DNA from 2 places in the Peribacillus sp. NPDC094092 genome. Region 2 is predicted to be linked to the other one. Evidence: a T-box and tRNA genes for the amino acid it is inferred to sense, from the RefSeq annotation. Region 2 holds a T-box; the other holds one or more tRNA genes.

Region 1 (8,421 bases), on a different contig from region 2:
CAAACAGATAATGGAAAACCTGTTGACTGGCGTGGTTAAGCATAGATCCGAAGTTGTTCTCATTGATATTACGGGCGTGCCGGTAGTGGATACCATGGTTGCCCATCATATCATTCAAGCTGCGGAAGCGGTCCGATTGGTGGGCGCCAAATGTATACTTTGCGGCATCCGCCCTGAAATAGCCCAAACCATAGTTAATCTTGGAATTAATTTAAATGAAGTGATTACAAAAAATACATTGAAAAAAGGGATAGAGGTTGCGTTGGAATTAACGAGCCGTAAGATCGTAAAGGTGGAGGGATAAGTATGAGGATTCCGATATTAAAGCTTTATGACTGCTTGTTAGTCTCTATACAGTGGGAATTGGATGATGTGACAGCCCTTCAATTTCAAGAGGATTTACTGCATAAGATTCATGAAACAAGCGCGAATGGCGTTGTTATAGATATTACCTCGATAGACTTTATTGATTCTTTTATCGCAAAGGTATTAGGCGATGTCTTTAGCATGTCTAAGCTTATGGGGGCCAAAGTTGTAATTACGGGAATCCAGCCTGCTGTTGCCATAACATTAATTGAACTGGGAATTAGTCTCGAAGATGTTCTGACAGCATTAGATTTAGAGAAAGGCCTGGAGAAATTACAACAGGAATTGGGGGATTAAAGAATGGAGTTCCAATCCTGCGTGAAAATCATAAATGAATGGGACATCGTAGCTGCAAGGCAGCTCGGAAGAAATGTCGCTAAAGAGTTGGGTTTCGGTACTGTAGACCAGGCCAGGATCACGACGGCCATTAGCGAATTGGCCCGAAACATATACCTATATGCTGGACAAGGCAGTGTTAGCATAGAAAAGCTAAATATAAATGGGAAGTCAGGATTGAAAATCATTGCAGAGGACCAAGGGCCGGGAATTGAGGATATCCGCAGAGTCATGGAAGATGGATATACCACCTCGGGAGGACTGGGCGCAGGACTTCCTGGAGCCAAACGTTTAATGGATGACTTTGATATCGAATCGATACCAGGTGAAGGGACTAAGATTATCGCTACGAAATGGCTCCGTTAGGGGGGGACTATGGATATTAGGGAGAACATGGAGAAAAAGTATCATGAGGCGCTTTCTACTTATCTTAAAGACCAAAATGAGCAGGCACTCTACCAAGGGCAAAAGATTAGTCGCCTACATATCAAATACAATATATCTCCAGAAGAAATCATCAGTATGCATAAAAATAACTTGATGGAACTCTACCCGGAATTACCGGGTAATGTATTGGATTCTTTCGATTTTCTGCTAGAAGTCATGATGGGCTACGGCATTGCATACCGTGAACATCAAAGCCTTAGACATCAGCAGCAGGAACTGAAAACGGAAATCGAGATAGCGGCAAACGTTCAACATACTCTTTTGGAAACGAAGATTCCTGATATCAAAGCTCTTGAAATTGGAGCGATCAGTGTTCCGGCAAGGCAGATGAATGGGGATTACTATCACTTCGTCCAAGATGAAAATGAGCGGATAGGGGTAGGGATAGCCGATGTCATTGGTAAAGGGATCCCTGCTGCATTGTGCATGTCTATGATCAAATATGCGATGGACAGTCTTCCGGAGCATCGTCATGAACCGAATAGTGTGCTTGAGAGTTTGAACCGTGTTGTGGAGCATAATGTGGATCCAAGCATGTTCATTACCATGTTCTATGGCTTATATGATCCGCATGACAGGCAGTTTTCCTATGCCTCAGCCGGACATGAACCTGGTTTTTACTATGACGCGGCAACGGGCACTTTTAGCGATTTGGATGCAAAGGGTTTGTTGCTTGGAGTCGATAAAAAAACAAGGTATCGCCAATATGAAAAAACGGTGAAACCTGGAGACATGATCATTTTATTATCTGACGGAGTAACGGAGTGCCGAACGAATGATGGGTTCATAGAAAGGGAAACACTTATTGGCTACATTAAAAAGAATATGCATTTGCAAGCCCAGGAAATGGTGAATAATATATACAAACAATTGGAGAAAATGCAGAACTTCCAACTGAGGGATGATTTTACATTAATAATTTTAAAATCAAATGTTTAGTATCTTTTCTGCTGGGTATAGATATAGGAATGAAGAGGATTTGAAGAGGTGGGTCATTGATGAATATAACGGTAGATGTTAATGAATTAAATTCTGATTTTATTGTAAAACTGAAAGGTGAAATCGATGCATATACGGCACCGAAATTAAGAGAATCACTATTTCCGATTTCGGAGCAGGAAAATGTTTCGATTACTATTGATTTAACTGAAGTTTCTTATATGGATAGTACGGGGCTTGGGGTGTTTGTCGGTGCTTTCAAAAGCGTAAGGGCACATAATGGCGAATTCACTTTAGTCGGCTTATCAGAAAGGCTACGACGTTTATTTGATATAACAGGTCTTGCAGATATCATTGATATTAAAAGTGGTACAGAGGGTGGGTTAGAATGAGTCAAGTATATGATTACATCGAAATGAAAATACCTGCAAAACCAGAGTTCATCGGTGTCATTCGTTTAACGCTTTCTGGGATAGGAAGCCGGATGGGATTTGCATATGATGAAATTGAAGATTTGAAAATCGCTACCAGTGAGGCTTGTACAAATGCGGTGCAGCATGCATATAAAGATTCTGAAAAAGGTGAAGTGAAAGTAAGTTTCGGCCTTTATCCTGACCGGTTGGAGGTCATGGTTTCTGATAGTGGCAAGAGCTGTAATTTCGAAGAGGTTCGTCAAGGAATCGGTCCATACAAAAATGGACAAAAAGTCGAACTTTTGAGAGAAGGAGGCTTGGGTCTTTACCTTATTGAAACTCTGATGGATGATGTGAAAATTCATCAGCATGATGGGGTTACTGTATTTATGACTAAGTTTTTAGAAGGAGAGCAGGTGGAGATGGATGCAAAAACAGTCTCAACCTAACCAGGCACAAAAAGAACAGGTAAATGAATGGATTAGAGCTTACCAGCAGAATCAAGATGAGGAAGCACAGAGCAATCTAGTCATCCATTATAAAAGTTTGGTTGAAACAATCTCCCGTAAGTATGCGAAAGGGAAATCATTTCAGGAGGATATCTCCCAAGTCGGCATGATTGGTCTGTTAGGTGCCATTCGGCGATATGATGAATCTTTCGGGAAGAGCTTTGAGGCATTTGCTGTCCCTACCATAATCGGTGAAATCAAAAGGTTCCTGCGTGACAAAACATGGAGTGTCCATGTGCCGAGGAGAATTAAGGAACTTGGTCCGAAAATCAGGGTGACCGTCGAGGAATTAACTACAACCCTTCATCGTTCACCTAGAATAGATGAAATAGCCGATAGTATAGGTGTGACTGAAGAAGAAGTTTTAGAGGCGATGGAAATGGGAAAAAGCTATCAAGCTTTATCCGTGGATCATTCTATTGAGGCGGATTCTGATGGCGGTACTGTCACATTGCTTGATATATTCGGGAATGTCGATGAAGGTTTTGAAAAGGTCAATCAGAGACTTGTACTTGAAAAGGTGCTGCATGTGCTGAGTGACCGTGAAAAGATGATCATTCAACATACTTATTTAGAGAATTTAAGCCAGAAAGAAGCAGGCGATAAACTTGGGATTTCCCAAATGCATGTGTCAAGGCTCCAGCGCCGTGCGATCAAGAAACTTCAAGAAGCCATTAATGCAGAAAACTCGGAGTTAATTCAGTGATCAAAGATATTCTGAGGGGAGAAAAAATAGAAGTCATCGTCTCTCAATCGTCTAAAAACGGGATGGTTTATTGTGGTGATGATTACTTTTTTCTTCATACGAAAGAATACTTTGTCTGTGTACTGGCAGATGGTCTGGGCAGCGGGAAAAATGCTTACGATTCCTCCCATGCAGTCATCGAGGAAGTTAAACGCAATCATGAGTTGGATGTCGAATCACTAATGGCAGTGTGCAATCAAGCTTTGGTCGATAAGCGGGGAGCAGCCGTATCCATTTTGAAGATTTTTTATGACAAGAATGAATTTGTATACAGTTCAGTTGGTAACATCCGCTTTTTCCTGTATAATCCAAGTGACGATAAACTCGTTTATCCTTTACCTGTTACAGGGTATTTATCAGGAAGGAAACAAAAATACAGGACGCAGAGATACAAATATGAACCGAACGCAAAATTCATTCTTCATTCCGATGGTTTAGAACTTAAGGGAGCTAAATCTTTTTTGAAAAGGCTGGTCCCTATTGATAGGAACGCCCAATGTATATTAAAAAGCAGTCCATTAACTGCAGATGATACAACTTTCATTTTAGGAAGCTTACTTTCGCCGTAATTCGGAAGTAAGCTTTTTTGTATGGAATTCGCAACTTCATCACTCATTTGCTAGACTATATATATCAGATCAAAACGTTGGAGGTAAACATAATGATCGTTGTAGAAGATACATTAAAAGAATTGATTAAACAAATATCCAATGAGCTAACTTTGAAAAATCATCAAGTCCAAAACGTCATACAGATGCTTCAAGAGGGTAATACTGTCCCCTTTATTGCGCGGTATAGAAAAGAAATGACGGGTTCACTTGATGAAGTGCAGATTCGTTCCATTATGGAAAGATGGAACTATCTAGAAAACCTTGGCCAGAGGAAAGCGGAAGTTACGCGCTCGATTGCCGAACAGGGAAAATTGACGGAAGAATTAACAAGACAAATCAAAAAAGCGTCAAAATTGCAGGAAGTCGAGGATTTATACAGGCCATTCAAACAAAAAAGGAGAACGAAAGCGACAGTCGCTAAAGAAAAGGGTCTTGAACCATTGGCTAATTGGCTTTTGGAATGTCATATGCATGCTCGGGTCAGTGAAAAAGCTGCGGAATTCATATCGGCAGAAAAAGAAGTTTCATCTATCGAAGAGGCTATTACGGGAGCGCAGGATATCATAGCTGAACATATTTCCGATGATGCAGAATTAAGGAAGTGGATAAGGGCTGAAATTTTCAAAGCTGGAAAAGTGGTTTCAACTGTGAAGAATGAAGAGAAGGACGAGAAAAAAATCTTCGAGATGTACTATGAATATGAGGAGCCGGTTCAAAGAATCGTACCACATCGCGTGCTGGCACTGAATAGAGGGGAAAAGGAAGAGGTCTTACGAATCTCCATCCATCCTCGTACTGAAATCATCATTGGACATCTTGAACGGAAAATCATTAAAAATAACAAATCCGAAGCCCAAGTTGTTCTTAAATCTGCGATTGAGGATGGACTCAAACGTTTGATCATGCCTTCTGTAGAACGGGAAATCAGAAAAGAACTGACGGAAAAAGCTGAGGATCAAGCTATCCATATTTTCTCTGAAAACCTCCGGAACCTGCTCTTGCAGCCTCCGCTTAAAGGGAAAGTGGTCCTAGCCTTAGATCCGGCATACCGGACCGGGTGTAAGTTAGCTGTCATCGATGAAACCGGAAAGGTACTCGATATCAGTGTAATCTATCCGCATCCTCCTGCTGCGAAGCTTAATGCTGCCCGTGAAAAAACGATCGAAATACTTCAGCGGTTCTCGGTTGAGATCGTGGCAATCGGCAATGGAACGGCATCGCGTGAATCAGAGCAATTCATCGCAGATATTATAAAAGAAGTGAAAGGGAATATTTCATATATCATCGTTAATGAAGCGGGAGCCAGCGTGTATTCAGCCTCGGATATAGCCCGTGAAGAGTTTCCGGATCTTCAAGTGGAACAGAGAAGCGCAGTCTCGATAGGCAGAAGGCTTCAAGATCCCCTTGCCGAACTTGTTAAGATTGACCCCCAATCGGTGGGGGTAGGGCAGTATCAACATGATGTGTCCCAGAAAAAGTTAACGGAATCCCTCACCTTTGTAGTGGAAACAGCTGTTAACCAAGTGGGAGTGAATGTCAATACCGCTTCATCGTCACTATTGCAATATGTAGCTGGTTTATCAAAATCGGTTGCTCAAAATATTGTGAAGAAAAGGGAAGAGGAAGGGAAGTTTTCAAGCAGGAAGGAATTAAAGAAAATTCCCCGGCTTGGTGCCAAAACGTATGAACAATGTATAGGGTTCTTACGTATCATTAATGGAGATGAACCTTTGGATCAAACCGCGATACACCCAGAGAACTATAGTGCCGTGAATAAATTATTGAAGAAAATGGGATTTGCATCTGAAGATTTAGGCAGTGATGCACTAAAAGAAGAGTTAGGTAAACTAAACCCGGCTGATTTGGTCGATGAATTGGAAATTGGGGAAATTACGATTAAAGATATCATAGATGATTTGATGAAACCGGGAAGAGATCCTCGCGATGAATTATCAAAACCACTGCTTAAGCAGGATGTTCTAAAAATGGAGGATCTGCAAACTGGGATGGAATTACAAGGTACTGTGAGGAATGTTGTGGATTTCGGTGCGTTTGTGGACATCGGTGTCAAACAGGATGGACTTGTGCATATTTCTAAACTGAGCAACCGGTTTGTAAAACACCCATTGGATGTAGTTGCTGTTGGGGATGTTGTGACGGTTTGGGTCGAACTGGTTGACCCCAAAAAGCAAAGGGTATCTTTAACGATGCTAGAGCCAAAGGATCAAAACTAGCCTATGGTAAGCTCCTTCTATATTAGAAGGGGTTTTTTTTGAAGCGATGTATTTATATTAGTTGAATCTATACCCTGAGGCTTTCTTTCTTTTGATAAAAAAACCAACATTGATTCAACATCTTCACTTGATAATAATCCTTTTCATAAAAGGCTTTGCGGATTTGATTCTGGAACCAATTAGGCATAGCTTTTCCTCCCTTAGTTTCCTATTGTATTATTAGTCTATGTTATAATGGGTTGTCATGTTACCAAAGAAAGGGAGGGGGAAATGGATAATCGGCAATTGCAAAGACTAGTAGAAGAAATTTCGATGAAAGACTTTAAAAAGGCCTTTAAACACAAAGCCAGTTTTAATCCGCGCCTCCGAACAACAGGGGGACGATACTTGCTCCGCTCACACAATATAGAAATCAATAAGAAGTATCTTGATGAACGCGGTGTGGAAGAAATGATTGGAATCATTAAGCATGAATTGTGTCATTATCATTTGCACATCGAGAAGAAAGGGTACCAGCATCGTGATGCGGACTTTAAGCATTTACTCAAAAAAGTGGGGGCACCAAGATTTTGCGAGCCGCTGCCATCTAACCAATTAAAGAAAAAGATGAATACTATTCAATATAAATGTAAAGACTGTCATCAGGTATATTTAAGAAAAAAACGAATCGACACTACCCGTTTCGTGTGCGGTAAATGTCGTGGATCATTGATTTACCAAGGGTTTAAGGAGTGAATTACAAAAATATAAAAAAACGCAAAAGAACTCTTGACTTTAAGTTGTAACCTCTTTATAATCATAAGAGTCGACAAGATAACAACTTGTCTTAACGACAAACACTAAGGTCCTTGAGCGTGAAAAAAGGAACCCAATTTTCATTATTCCGCAGTAGCTCAGTGGTAGAGCATTCGGCTGTTAACCGAACGGTCGTAGGTTCGAGTCCTACCTGCGGAGCCATTTTTTTGGGGAAGTACTCAAGAGGCTGAAGAGGCGCCCCTGCTAAGGGTGTAGGTCGCGTAAGCGGCGCGAGGGTTCAAATCCCTCCTTCTCCGCCAGTTACACATTTTATCAAGGCCCATTGGTCAAGCGGTTAAGACACCGCCCTTTCACGGCGGTAACACGGGTTCGAATCCCGTATGGGTCACTTTCTTATCATAATGCTGGTCCCGTGGTGTAGCGGTTAACATGCCTGCCTGTCACGCAGGAGATCGCGGGTTCGATTCCCGTCGGGACCGCCATTTTTTTTAAAAAACACTTGCTAAAATAATATTATCGTGATATAATATTATCCTGGCTGTTAATTAGTAATTTTTTATTGGGCTATAGCCAAGCGGTAAGGCAACGGATTTTGATTCCGTCATGCGAAGGTTCGATCCCTTCTAGCCCAGCCATTTTATTCAGAGCCATTAGCTCAGTTGGTAGAGCATCTGACTTTTAATCAGAGGGTCGAAGGTTCGAATCCTTCATGGCTCACCATTTATTTTCGCGGGTGTGGCGGAATTGGCAGACGCACCAGACTTAGGATCTGGCGCCGCAAGGCGTGGGGGTTCAAGTCCCTTCACCCGCACTTATATTTTTCTTCTTGACATCAAGTTGAAAAGGTGTTAGACTTACAAAGTCGCTTTCGCGGTCGTGGCGGAATGGCAGACGCGCTAGGTTGAGGGCCTAGTGGGGGAAACCCCGTGGAGGTTCGACTCCTCTCGGCCGCACCAATAACATCATAGAAATCGCGCCCGTAGCTCAATTGGATAGAGCATCTGACTACGAATCAGAAGGTTGTAGGTTCGACTCCCGCCGGGCGCACCATATTTTACGGGAAGT
Region 2 (5,282 bases):
AATTCTTCCATTCGACTGCTGGACATTTGATATCTATCCAATGTCGCTGGGGGTAATTGAAAACCATTCGAAGAGGGTAGCATGGCGACGAAATTTTTCTTGGAAATGGACCATGTAAAGTTTTGCATATCCGGGATTTCCTTTATCAGCGTTCCCATGGAAAATTTTTCACCCTCCAGATGCTTGATATGAAATAACTTCTCGGCAATGCAGGTGAAAAGCCCGTTCTTTTGCGTTTTAACTTCGTCCTTTAAAAATTCATATTGTTGTTTTTTCTTTTTTCTCGTAGTAACCCCATGGGCAAGCATCGAAGTTGATTCCGGATAGTTGGGATCGATCGTGAGCAGACATGCCTTTAACAATTGGGCAAATCCATAAAATGTAAGGATTGGTTGTATGGAAAGTGGTGCAATGGCAGCTTGATTATAATAAGTTTTTGCATGTTCGAGATGGTAAATAAATGGATAACAATTATCGTAACTTTTTATTTCAGCTTCTGCTATTTTTTCATGCGTGTAACATTTTTGTAAAAAAAGTTGTGAGGAAGATGCGGAAAAAAAAGGTGTATATTTATCGAAATTATCATTGTTTTCAGGCATTGCAGCTATCCTCCGAATTAATAGAATAATCAAACATTTATTTCTCTTCTTGACAGTAGTATGTCCTATTGATAACCTACAAATAATATTTTTAAGCAGGAGGGGAAAATTATGTGGGAAAATAAATTTGCAAAAGAAGGTTTAACCTTTGATGATGTCCTATTAATTCCAGCGAAATCAGAGGTTTTGCCGAAAGATGTTAACCTTCAAGTCAGCTTAGCTGAAAACTTAAAGCTCAACCTTCCTATCATCAGTGCAGGAATGGATACCGTGACAGAAGCTGAGATGGCAATTGCCATGGCTCGTCAAGGCGGATTAGGTATCATTCATAAAAATATGTCTATTGAAGCACAAGCTGAACTGGTGGATAAAGTAAAACGTTCAGAAAGCGGTGTTATTACCGATCCATTTTTCTTAACGCCGGATCACCAGGTATTTGATGCTGAGCATTTAATGGGTAAATATCGCATTTCGGGTGTTCCTGTAGTCAACAATATAGAGGACCAAAAACTTGTGGGTATCATCACAAACCGTGATTTGCGATTTATTTCCGATTTTTCCTTGAAGATTTCCAGTGTCATGACTGTAGAGAATCTGGTCACAGCGCCAGTGGGAACTAACTTGGAACAAGCAGAGAAGATTCTTCAAAAGTACAAAATTGAAAAGCTTCCCCTTGTAGACGATAATGGAGTCCTTAAAGGGCTTATTACGATCAAGGATATCGAGAAAGTCATTGAGTTCCCGAATTCGGCGAAAGATAAGCAAGGAAGATTACTTGCAGGTGCTGCAGTCGGAGTGACTAAAGATACAATGAAGCGTGTGGAAATGCTAGTTAAGTCCCATGTAGATGCAATTGTACTCGATACTGCACACGGTCATTCAGAAGGCGTCCTTGAAATGGTGAAGGAAATCCGCGGGACATATCCTGAATTGACGATCATTGCCGGTAATGTGGCAACTGCAGAAGGGACGAAAGCATTGATTGAAGCGGGTGCTGATGTAGTCAAAGTGGGAATCGGACCAGGGTCAATCTGTACGACAAGGGTTGTAGCTGGTGTAGGCGTTCCACAAATCACGGCAGTCTACGATTGTGCGACAGAAGCAAGAAAACATGGTAAAACGATCATCGCTGATGGCGGAATTAAATACTCTGGTGATATCGTTAAAGCCTTGGCGGCAGGCGGACATGCAGTAATGCTTGGCAGTATGCTTGCAGGTGTAACTGAAAGCCCAGGAGAAACGGAAATTTTCCAAGGTCGCCGTTTCAAAGTGTATCGGGGGATGGGTTCTGTTGCTGCAATGGAAAAGGGATCTAAAGATCGTTACTTCCAAGAAGATAACAAGAAATTCGTACCGGAAGGCATCGAAGGGCGCCTTCCATACAAAGGACCTCTTTCAGATACCATTTTCCAACTGATTGGCGGCATTCGTTCAGGTATGGGATATTGCGGTACAGCTACATTGGAAGAATTGAGAGAAAACTCCCAATTTGTCAAAATGACCGGTGCCGGGTTAAGGGAAAGCCATCCACATGATGTCCAAATTACCAAAGAAGCACCGAACTACTCAATGTAATGAATTTAACATATAATCGTCATTAAAATTTATTGTTAAAATAGACAGAGTCTGCGATTACTCTGTCTATTTTTTTTATTTTTTCTGTGATAAACTAGACAAGGTGTCAAGGGTATTACATAAAGTTTCTTCTTTGTTATAGAGATTAGCTTAAAAGTTGGAGGTATTGGAAATTGAAAAAAATCAGCAAGATGACCCTCATTTTCACTTTTGTTTTAGTTCTTGTTATGTCGCAATTTGCCTATCAACCGGGGGAAGCTGTTGCTGAATCTGATAATTTAGGTTTAAAAGCAGAAGCAGCCATCATCATTGATGGTGAAACAGGACAAATCGTGTATGAAAAAAATGCCGATAAAGTGTTAGGGATTGCATCCATGTCTAAAATGATGACCGAGTACATCATTATGGAGTCAATTGAAAATGGGAAAATCAGTTGGGATCAAAAAGTTAAAATAAATAAATACGTACATGACCTTTCAAAAGCACCTAATTTATCGAATGTTGGGTTAACAGAAGGTGAAGATTATACAGTTAAGGAACTATATCAAGCTATGGCCGTCTATTCCGGAAATGCGGCAACAGTAGCTTTAGCACAGTTGGTTTCCGGAAGTGAAAAGAGCTTCGTTAAGTTAATGAACGAAAAAGCAAAGGAATTAGGCTTGAAACACCATAAATTCGTTAATGCCAGCGGTTTGAATAACTCCGATTTATTAGGGCAATATCCTTCCGGTAATGAAGATAGTGAAAATATCATGACAGCAAAAGATACTGCCCTTCTTGCTTATCGTTTAATAAACGATTATCCGGAAGTGCTGGAAATCGCCAGCATTCCTAAATTGAAGTTCCGCGATGGAAAAGAATATCCGAACTTCAACTGGATGTTGCCAGGTCTGATATTTGAATATAAAGGCGTAGATGGACTGAAAACGGGCTCTACCGACTTTGCCGGTTATGGACATACAGGGACGGTTATCCGGGACGGTCAGCGCTATATCACGGTGGTTATGAAGTCCACTAATAAAAACGAACGTTTTGCAGATAGCACTAAGCTTATGAACTATGCTTATGCAACCTTTAAAAAGGAAAAAGTCCTTCCAGCCAATTATCAGGTGAAAGGGAAAGAAACGCTTTCAGTAGTAAAAGGCAAGGAAAAAAACGTTAAGATTCAATCTGAAAAGGCAATCGAGCTACTTGTTGAAAATGGTGAGAAAGATAACTATAAAACAGATTTAGTGATCGATAAAAACAAATTGAATGATGATGGCAAGCTTACTGCACCAATCAAAAAAGGTGAAAAGCTAGGTTATATCACAGTCACTCCTAAAAAAGGAGAAGATTACGGATACATTAACGGCGACCCGGTCAAGGTTAACGTCGTAGCTGCTGAATCTGTTGAAAAGGCAAACTGGTTCGTATTATCAATGCGAGCGGTTGGCGGATTCTTTGGTGATGTATGGAGCAGTGTAGCTTCTACTGTAAAAGGCTGGTTTTAAGTTTCGCGTATAAAACGGTTGCGTAATGTATAAAATTATAGTACATTATGGAAAACAATCTGATTATATTAGAAAGCGATGACAGGAAATAGTAACGAGTACTTCTTTCTATAGAGAGCCGATGGCTGGTGGAAATCGGTGTGAGAGTTTTGTGAATCCCTCCTGGAGCAGAGTATGGAAAACCTTTTGGGCCAGTAAATACTTTCGGTTAAAAGCCGTTATCGAGATAAGTGGTAGGCCTTTTTCATAGGCCTTCAACTAGGGTGGCAACGCGGGTTAACTCTCGTCCCTTCTTCAGGGGACGGGAGTTTTTTGCGTTCTTTGATAAATCATCAAATTATTAAGGAGGAACTGAAAATGTTGGATTTGAAATATGTAAGAAATAATTTTGAAGAAGTGAAGCGTGTATTGCAATTTAGAGGAGAAGATTTGACCGATTTAGGTAAATTCGAGGAACTGGATGTAAAGCGTCGGACTTTGATTGCTGATACGGAAAAGTTGAAAAGCCAAAGAAATGAAGTTTCACAGCAAGTGGCTGTATTGAAACGGGAAAAAAAGGATGCAGATCAGTTAATTGCCCAAATGCGTGAAGTTGGTGATCGTATCAAAGGGTTCGATGATGAACTTCGTGAAGTGGAAGCACAGTTAGAAACATTACTTCTTTCCATTCCGAATATTCCGCATGAAAGTGTGCCTGTTGGTGAGACGGAAGACGATAATGTCGAAATCCGTAAATGGGGAGAGTTACCGGAATTCAAGTTTGAACCGAAACCACACTGGGATGTAGCTGGAGATCTAGGTATCCTGGATTTTGAACGGGCAGCAAAAGTGACCGGAAGCCGATTTGTATTTTATAGGGGCCTTGGTGCTCGATTAGAGCGTGCTTTAATTAGCTTTATGCTGGACCTTCATGTTGAAGAACACGGGTATGAAGAGATGCTGCCGCCATATATGGTGAACCGTGCAAGCATGACCGGCACAGGTCAATTGCCAAAATTCGAAGAGGATGCTTTCCGTATCGAAAGTGATGATTATTTCTTGATTCCTACAGCTGAAGTCCCCGTGACAAACTTCCATCGTGATGAAATCATGAGTACGGATGATCTGCCGATAAGCTATGCGGCATACAGTGCTTCATTCCGTTCAGAGGCAGGATCTGCTGGTCGTGATACCCGCGGATTAATTCGTCAGCACCAGTTCAATAAAGTTGAACTAGTGAAGTTCGTGAAGCCGGAAGATTCTTATGCAGAATTGGAAAATCTCACAGGCCATGCCGAAAAGGTCCTTCAATTGCTAGGCCTTCCATACCGAGTCCTGAGCATGTGTACGGGAGATCTTGGATTCACTGCTGCGAAAAAGTATGATATCGAGGTCTGGATCCCGAGTTATGGAACGTACCGAGAAATTTCTTCTTGCAGTAACTTTGAAGCATTCCAGGCTAGACGGGCCAATATCCGCTTCAGACGTGATGCAAAAGGCAAACCGGAACACGTCCATACTCTAAATGGATCAGGTCTGGCAATCGGCCGGACAGTCGCTGCCCTATTGGAGAATTATCAGCAGGAAGATGGCAGTGTTATCATTCCTGAAGTATTGCGTCCATATATGCGCGGTG

The links. A T-box is a leader RNA that pairs with one kind of tRNA and senses whether it is charged. The one in region 2 lies ahead of serS (serine--tRNA ligase), so its partner is inferred to be a tRNA-Ser.
Region 1: it has a tRNA-Ser gene. The T-box ahead of serS (serine--tRNA ligase) is inferred to sense a tRNA for this amino acid. The anticodon was not compared.

The regions. Positions count from the first base shown of each region.
Region 1 is NZ_JBNNUC010000014.1:362-8,782, reverse strand. Features, by position in the region: gene ACQKNS_RS26955 (RsbT co-antagonist protein RsbRA) at 1-304, shown strand, start outside; gene ACQKNS_RS26950 (STAS domain-containing protein) at 307-663, shown strand; gene ACQKNS_RS26945 (anti-sigma regulatory factor) at 667-1,068, shown strand; gene ACQKNS_RS26940 (PP2C family protein-serine/threonine phosphatase) at 1,078-2,088, shown strand; gene ACQKNS_RS26935 (anti-sigma factor antagonist) at 2,148-2,480, shown strand; gene rsbW (anti-sigma B factor RsbW) at 2,477-2,950, shown strand; gene sigB (RNA polymerase sigma factor SigB) at 2,928-3,716, shown strand; gene ACQKNS_RS26920 (PP2C family serine/threonine-protein phosphatase) at 3,713-4,324, shown strand; gene ACQKNS_RS26915 (Tex family protein) at 4,417-6,600, shown strand; gene cmpA (cortex morphogenetic protein CmpA) at 6,668-6,787, opposite strand; gene ACQKNS_RS26905 (SprT family protein) at 6,871-7,335, shown strand; tRNA gene ACQKNS_RS26900 (tRNA-Asn) at 7,483-7,557, shown strand; tRNA gene ACQKNS_RS26895 (tRNA-Ser) at 7,565-7,655, shown strand; tRNA gene ACQKNS_RS26890 (tRNA-Glu) at 7,673-7,744, shown strand; tRNA gene ACQKNS_RS26885 (tRNA-Asp) at 7,763-7,838, shown strand; tRNA gene ACQKNS_RS26880 (tRNA-Gln) at 7,917-7,991, shown strand; tRNA gene ACQKNS_RS26875 (tRNA-Lys) at 8,001-8,076, shown strand; tRNA gene ACQKNS_RS26870 (tRNA-Leu) at 8,086-8,167, shown strand; tRNA gene ACQKNS_RS26865 (tRNA-Leu) at 8,227-8,312, shown strand; tRNA gene ACQKNS_RS26860 (tRNA-Arg) at 8,330-8,406, shown strand; tRNA gene ACQKNS_RS26855 (tRNA-Pro) at 8,414-8,421, shown strand, end outside.
Region 2 is NZ_JBNNUC010000016.1:507-5,788, forward strand. Features, by position in the region: gene ACQKNS_RS27155 (YaaC family protein) at 1-599, opposite strand, end outside; gene guaB (inosine 5'-monophosphate dehydrogenase) at 711-2,174, shown strand; gene ACQKNS_RS27165 (D-alanyl-D-alanine carboxypeptidase family protein) at 2,348-3,667, shown strand; T-box leader at 3,737-3,961, shown strand; gene serS (serine--tRNA ligase) at 4,025-5,282, shown strand, end outside.